DNA from 3 places in the Rhodococcus sp. FW305-130 genome. Region 1 is predicted to be linked to each of the others. Evidence: riboswitches for the same ligand, from Rfam matches in the RefSeq annotation. Region 1 holds a riboswitch; each other region holds the start of a gene.
What was found. A riboswitch is a leader RNA that binds a small molecule or an ion and turns the genes downstream of it on or off. The one in region 1 is predicted to bind S-adenosylmethionine.

Region 1 (2,262 bases):
GAAGACAGCGGTCTCGGCTCCGAGATCGTACTGCCGACACTGCGCACGACACAGGAACAACCGGCACACTTCGCACCGCTCGATCCCGGAGTCGAGTGGCCGAGTTTCGTTCACCACACCGGCGCAGAATTGGAGACCGCGGGGATCTACGGGCTTGGTTCCGAGGACGGGATCAAGATCGGCGAACACGCGACCGGGCCGGTGGTGACTCCGCAGACCCGTGACTACACCCCTGGTGTCGACGGAGAGCAGCGATTGGTGGAGTACGCCGAGTCGTGGTTGCCCGGTGTCGATTCCACCCGTGTCGAGTCGCTCACCTGCCTGTACACGAGCACGCCGGACAGTAACTTCGTCATCGACCGAGTCGGAGCCGTCACGGTGGCGGCGGGGTTCTCGGGGCATGGGTTCAAGTTCGGTCCGGCCTTGGGTGAACTTGTGGCGGACCTCGTCGACGGAACCACCCTCGCTCCGGAAGTTTTCAGGCTGGGGGAGCGTTGACCAGATTCATGGAGGAAAGTGTTGTGGCACTGGAGCTCGGAACTCGACAGCTCGAGGGTGTCGGAGCGGTAGAGGTCTATTCGGTATCGCAGGACGATCCCTTGGCAGCTCCACTGATCGCGGAGTTGGCACTCGAATACAGTTCGCGTTACGGCGGGACTCGCGAAGCGATGCTCGAGGATCTCACGACGTATCCGGCAGAAGAATTTGCCTATCCGCAGGGTGCGCTTCTGGTGCTCACCCACGACGGTCTGCCGATCGCCGGTGGTGCGTTTCGTCAATTCGATTCCACCACTGCCGAACTGAAGAGAATCTGGACATCGGTCGACTATCGGAAGCGCGGCCTCGGCAAGGCCGTCGTTCGCGAGTTGGAACGAGAGGTCGAACTTCGTGGATACAACCGGGTGTTTCTCACGACGGGTCCTCGGCAACCCGAGGCCGTCGCGCTGTATCTGTCCAGTGGATACACACCGCTTTACGACGCGTCACTCTCGCCCGAAGAGGTGGGCATCCACCCGTTCGAGAAACAACTTCGGGTCCTCGAAAATGTGACTCGAGCAGCAATTCCTACCGACCGGGTTGACAACACCCGGGTTTAACCTCGTACACTTGCGAACGACCATCCAGAGCGACCGAGAGACCTGGCTCATTGAAGTCGCAGCAACCCCCCGAGTGATCGGGTGCGGGTGCTACCGCCAGGACCGATGGAGGAACACGAAATGAAGGCAGTCGAAGGCGGTTTCGATACCGCCTGGTCGCGTCGTCACGTAGACCTGTGCCGCACCGCGGGATCTTTCTGTACCAACTGACCTCGGTCAGTCATTCACACTCAGGCGAGTCGTCGACAAGTCTGTTTTCTCTTCTCTCACAAGTGATTCGTGCTCGATCGCCTTTCTCGTCTCAGGCGACGGGTGCGCTCTTCGGCATGCCTCTTTAGGAGTTCTTGGTGTCTTCGCCCTCATTCGGTGCCCGCAAACGCGCGACCGTAATCGCCGGTATCGGTGCTGTCTCGGTTCTCGGCACCGTCCTCGCCGGCTGCAGCAGCGGGAGTGACAGTGCTGCCGACGCAGGCCCCGCCCAGTCCGGCGGAACCCTTCGCTACGGTCTGTCGCAGGCGCCGACGTGTGCCGATCCGGCCCAGGCCGGCAGTAACCAGACCGTGTATGTCACTCGGACCGTGGTGGATTCGCTGACCGATCAAAATCCCGACTCCGGAGAGATCACCCCGTGGCTCGCCAAGAGCTGGGAGATCAGCCCCGACGCCGCTAGCTTCACGTTCGTCCTTCGCGACGACGCCACCTTCAGTGACGGCACCCCGGTGACGGCGGATTCGGTGAAGAAGACCTTCGACTCGGTCAAGAATCTCGGACCGAACGCGTCGTTGGCGAAGAGTTACCTGTCCTCGTACACCGGTACCGACGTCGTAGATGCTCACACGGCGAAGATCAATTTCTCCGGACCCAATGTTCAGTTCCTGCAGGCAACTTCGACGCCACAGCTCGGAATCCTCGCCGATTCCACCACCGCGCTGGCATCCGAGCAGCGCTGCCCCGGTGCAGCGGTGATCGCCTCCGGACCGTTCGTGTACACCGACTGGCAGCAGGACAAGAGCGTCAAGATCGCCAAGCGTGCGGGATACAACTGGGCGTCGGACGCGGTCGCGCATCAGGGTGAGGCCTACCTCGACGGCGTCGACTTCACGGTGGTCCCCGAATCTGGTGTGCGGGCAGGCAGCGTGGCCTCCGGCCAGCTCGATGCGGTCAG
Region 2 (2,262 bases), on a different contig from region 1:
CCGGAGTGCCGGCGGCGTAGCGGTTGGGAACGTCGATGGGTAGACCAAGGAGTCCGCGAAGATTCGTCTGCGGATATTCGGTGCGGAATACGCTGCGTCGCTGCAGTTCAGGCACCAGCTCACCTGCGATGGCGTCGAGGTCGTCCACGAGGACGCCCGGCCGCAACCGGAAGCCTTCGATTCCCAACTGCTGCCACCGGAGCAGGAGATCCGCCAACTCCGCAGCAGAGCCGGTGAAGGTCAGCGCGTCCGAACGGTATTCGGCGCCGGCCTGCGCGTCGAGGCGCGCGAGCCGTTCCTTTCCGGTTTCTTCCGGCGCATCGAAGAAGACGACGATGTCGGTGAAGACCCGAAGAGGTTCGCCGGTGCGCTGCACGTGTTCTTCGGCGGCTCGCACTTCACCCAGGATTGCCGTGACCTGCTCGTCGTCGAACGGCGTCACGAACACCAGATCGGCCGTCCGCGCCGCCAGCTCGTACGCGACCCGCTGATGTGCCAACGCGGTAACGACGGGATGCCCCTGCGGCGGGCGCGGAGTCACCGACGGTCCACGGACCGAGAGGTACTTTCCCTCGAAGTCGATGTAGTGCAACTTGTCTCGGTCGATGAACCGGCGCTGCTCCACATCGCGGATCTCGGCGCCGTCCTCCCAGCTGTCCCAGAGTCGCCGGATTACGTCAGCCGCCTCCGCAGCTTCGTCGAACAGGTCGCGCACGAAGTCCGGGAGGACGCCTGAAACGATCGACTGACGGTCGGCATCGGTGAGCGCTGGGATGTCGCGACGCCCGAACTGTGCTGCCTCGGATTCCGACGCCGAAACCTTCACCTGCCATCCGGCGCGACCGCGCGAGGTGTAATCCAGCGTGGCAACGGCTTTGGACACGTGAAACGGCTCGGTGTGAATGGTGGTGATGGTCGGGATCAAGCCGATGTTGCTCGTGATCGGTGCCAGTCGGGCGGCCACGAGATGTGCGTCGAGCCGAGCGCGCACCCGATCAACCGCGTCGTCGACGGGCTCGAGTGGGTTGGCCGGCACCGAGAGACTGTCCTCGATGGTGACGAAATCGAGCAGACCACGCTCGGCGGTCGTCACCACGTCAGTCCAATACGACGCGCTGAACAGCTCACTCGGGCGCGAGTGTGGCTCTCGCCAGGCTGCAGGGTGCCAACCGGCACCGTCCAGCGCTACGGCGAGATGCAACGGAGCAAGATGAGAAGAGGGGGTGGAGGTCATCGGCGCATACTCCTGTTCGAGAACTACTCGGGAGCGCACAGTGCCGACCGCAGAAACCGTCAGCACCCGACTGACGGTTCTCGTGGCGACTGCCGCTTGCGACACGCACCGCGCGTATCGCCAGGTGTGATTCCGGGGCACCCCATCGGCATGAAGGGTTGCCGTCCAGCTAGCCGGTCCTTGTTGCTGGAGCTCTGCACCTACCTCGACGGTAATGAGTACGCGACAGCCCGGCAATCGCCCAGAACTGCGCCGGGGTGCCGGAAACCGCCTGCCACCTCAGATGATCGAGCGTGCAGCCTTTTCGCTCTCGAGGATTCGAATACCGGCAGCGCTGAGCCTCCGGGCTCCCTCGGCCGCGTCGACAGGCTCACCGACCGTCACGTGCGCGCCGAGTGGAACGACCGAATGAACAATTGTCTCGTCGTAGACGTGCACCAGGTTGCACCCCTGAGCCCCGTCACGACCACGCTGACCACCGACTTCCACGTTCAAGTCCTGGGTGTAACACGTCGACGACGCCACGGAAACCGGAATGCCGGCGAACGTCGCCGTCGTCGAATAGTGCAGATGCCCGGCAAGAATCGCCCGGACGTCGCTGCCACGCAAGACGTCTGCCAACCGGGACTGATCGCGCAACTCCACCAGAACCGCGAGATCCTGAATGCACGGAACCGGCGGATGATGCAGCGCCAGAATTGTTCCGTCGGGCGCGGGCACCGCCAATTCTGAGCGTAGCCAATCCAATTGACGATCCGAGATCTCACCGTAGTGGTGACCGGGAACCGACGAATCCAGGGTGATCACCCGCAGTCCGTCAAGGTCGTAGACGTTGTCGACGGGATGATCGGTGGCGTCCTCGCCCAACAGCAGAGACCTGAAAGTAGAGCGGTCGTCGTGGTTGCCCATCGCCCAGATGACCTGCGCATCGATCTCGGCCGCCACGGGTTCCACGATGGCTTTCAATTCCGCGTATGCGTCGGGGTGTCCCTGGTCGGTCAGGTCGCCGGTGAATATCAGTGCATCCG
Region 3 (2,262 bases), on a different contig from region 1:
AGTCAGGAGGAGTGGACGAATCGATTTGCGGGCCGCTGCAGGCCGAGGTTGCCCCTCAGAGTCGATCCCGGAACCGGGCGTCGCGTCAATCCGGACTTCGACAGCGCCGGAAGCACGAATTTGGCCAGCACCGGAAGGTCCTCGTCGATCACGAGAGCGTGGAAATGAACACCGTCGAGGTGTCCGGCCAATTCCTTCAGAACCACGGCCGCTTCCCCCGGATCTGCAGCCAGGAGCAGTCGGCCAGTGACGACGGCATTCCCGTACGAGTTCAGCTCGATCAACCGCTGCGCCGCAGACAGATTCGGCGTATCGAATGCCACATCGACCTCGGCGACCACCAATGACGCGCCCTCATCGCGCGCCTTGGCAGCCGACTGTGCAATGGCCTCCACCGAATCACCGGAAACGAGAACAACATCGGCCTGGTGTGGTTCGATGGCGCCGTAGCGGCCGAACACCACCAACTGGCCTTGCGGCGGCCGCGGAACGATTGACGGCCCCTTCACCGAGAAGGTGTCGCCCTCGAAATTGACGTAATGCAGACGATCACGCTCGAGGAAACGCCCACTGAGATAGTCACGGACGACGGCGTCGTCCTCCCACGAATCCCAGAGATCTGTCACGACGGTAACCGAATCCCGCTGCTCCTGCTGACGCGCCGACTCCGTCGTTACCGGAGCCCTCCCCCACGCCCTCGCCGCGGCATCGTCTTCGACCGGAACAGCAAGCCAGCCGCCACGCCCACGCGAGGAGTAGTCCAATGTCGCCAATTGCGAAGAGGTGTGGAACGGTTCGGCGTACGTGGTCCCGACGACGGGGACCAGTCCGATCGTGCTGGTCGTCGCCGCCACGTATGACGCCCTGGAGACGGCATCGATGCGGCCGACAATGTCACCACTCGGAGGGAGGATGGAATCGTCGAACGTCGCGAAGGTGAAGCCCGCATTCTCGGCAGCCGCGACGCGATCGCGCACGGCCTTACCCGTGAGCAACTGATCCGGGCGATGTGAGCTTCGGCGCCAGGCAGCGGGGTGAGTGCCCTCGCCGTCCAGTTCGATACCCACGGCAAATACAGTCATGTGTCCTCCATCGGTCCTGGCGGTAGCACCCACACTGCGGTTAGGTAGCGGGTTGCTGCGGCATCATCGAGCCAGGTCTCTCAGCCACTCTGGATGGTGGATGCAATCTATGCGGGCGACGCTGAACAAGTCAAATCGCGCTTGACGAATCATATTGACCTACAACATATTTCAATACAATCATCCTGATCGAAAGGGTTGCGCAACGCTAGCCGACGTAGACACGAAAGAGCCCCGCCCGACTCGCGTCGGACGGGGCTCTCGGTGTGCGCTGGAACGCTACTTCGCGCCCATCCATGCCTGATCGAACAGCATGATGCCGGTTGCAGTCGGAACCACACCGTGCACGTTCTTCTGCCAAGCCCAGAACGACGTGAGCCCGCCGATCGGCGCCGACGGAACCGTCTCGTTCCACAGCGTCTGAATCTTGCCGATGATCGCCAGGGTCGACGAATTATCCTTGGCTTGTTGTAGATCTGCGATCAGCTGATCCATCGCCGGGTTCGCATATCCAGCAGTATTCGCCATCGAGGTGCTGTTGGTCGTGGAGAACAATCCGAGATCGAGAATCGACTCGTACATTCCGATGCCCGCGTGCGCGAGGTCGAAATCGTGCTTGACGTAGACGTTCTGCACGATGTCGCCGGCGTTGTTGGCCAAGATCAAGTTCACCTCGAACCCGACGGCCTGCAACAGTGACTGCACGGCGAGGCCGATCGCGTGGTCCTTGGGCTCACTGAGCACGACGTAGTCGAGAGTGCCGTCGTATCCGTCTGCCTTCGCCTGATTCAGAAGCTCCTTGGCCTTTTCGGGGTCGTAGGCAATACCCGGTGTGTCTACGTGCCATTGCGACGTCGGACCGAACAACTCCGAGCCAGGCAGTCCCTCACCGTTTTCCACGCGCTGATCGATCAACGTGGTGTCCAGCGCGTAGCCGATAGCCTGGCGAACGCGAACATCCGAGCCCGGTCGGCCTTCACGATTGTTGACAATCTCGGCACTACCGGCGTTGAGCACGTCGATGTAACCGGGGTAACCAGCGGACTTGGCGGAATTGATCGCCGAAGTAAGGCCGCGAATGTAGGCAACATCGAGCTGACCGCTGTTCAATGATTCGAGATTGGCCTGCGGACCGTTGAGTGCAACCATCCGCAGTTTGTCCAGCTTGGGAGCGCCGCCG

Region 2: it holds a riboswitch for S-adenosylmethionine, as region 1 does, so the genes downstream of both, AC3WQS_RS30405 (LLM class flavin-dependent oxidoreductase) here and AC3WQS_RS26675 (putative leader peptide) in region 1, are expected to answer to the same signal.
Region 3: it holds a riboswitch for S-adenosylmethionine, as region 1 does, so the genes downstream of both, AC3WQS_RS03010 (LLM class flavin-dependent oxidoreductase) here and AC3WQS_RS26675 (putative leader peptide) in region 1, are expected to answer to the same signal.

What each region holds. Positions count from the first base shown of each region.
Region 1 covers NZ_JBYTAP010000009.1:266,546-268,807, forward strand. Annotated here, with positions in the region: gene AC3WQS_RS26665 (FAD-dependent oxidoreductase) at 1-498, shown strand, start outside; gene AC3WQS_RS26670 (GNAT family N-acetyltransferase) at 507-1,097, shown strand; SAM riboswitch class I at 1,115-1,209, shown strand; gene AC3WQS_RS26675 (putative leader peptide) at 1,218-1,307, shown strand; gene AC3WQS_RS26680 (ABC transporter substrate-binding protein) at 1,445-2,262, shown strand, end outside.
Region 2 covers NZ_JBYTAP010000014.1:100,923-103,184, forward strand. Annotated here, with positions in the region: gene AC3WQS_RS30405 (LLM class flavin-dependent oxidoreductase) at 1-1,339, opposite strand, end outside; SAM riboswitch class IV at 1,322-1,435, opposite strand; gene AC3WQS_RS30410 (phosphodiesterase) at 1,514-2,262, opposite strand, start outside.
Region 3 covers NZ_JBYTAP010000001.1:605,587-607,848, reverse strand. Annotated here, with positions in the region: gene AC3WQS_RS03010 (LLM class flavin-dependent oxidoreductase) at 3-1,082, opposite strand; SAM riboswitch class I at 1,087-1,182, opposite strand; gene AC3WQS_RS03005 (ABC transporter substrate-binding protein) at 1,362-2,262, opposite strand, start outside.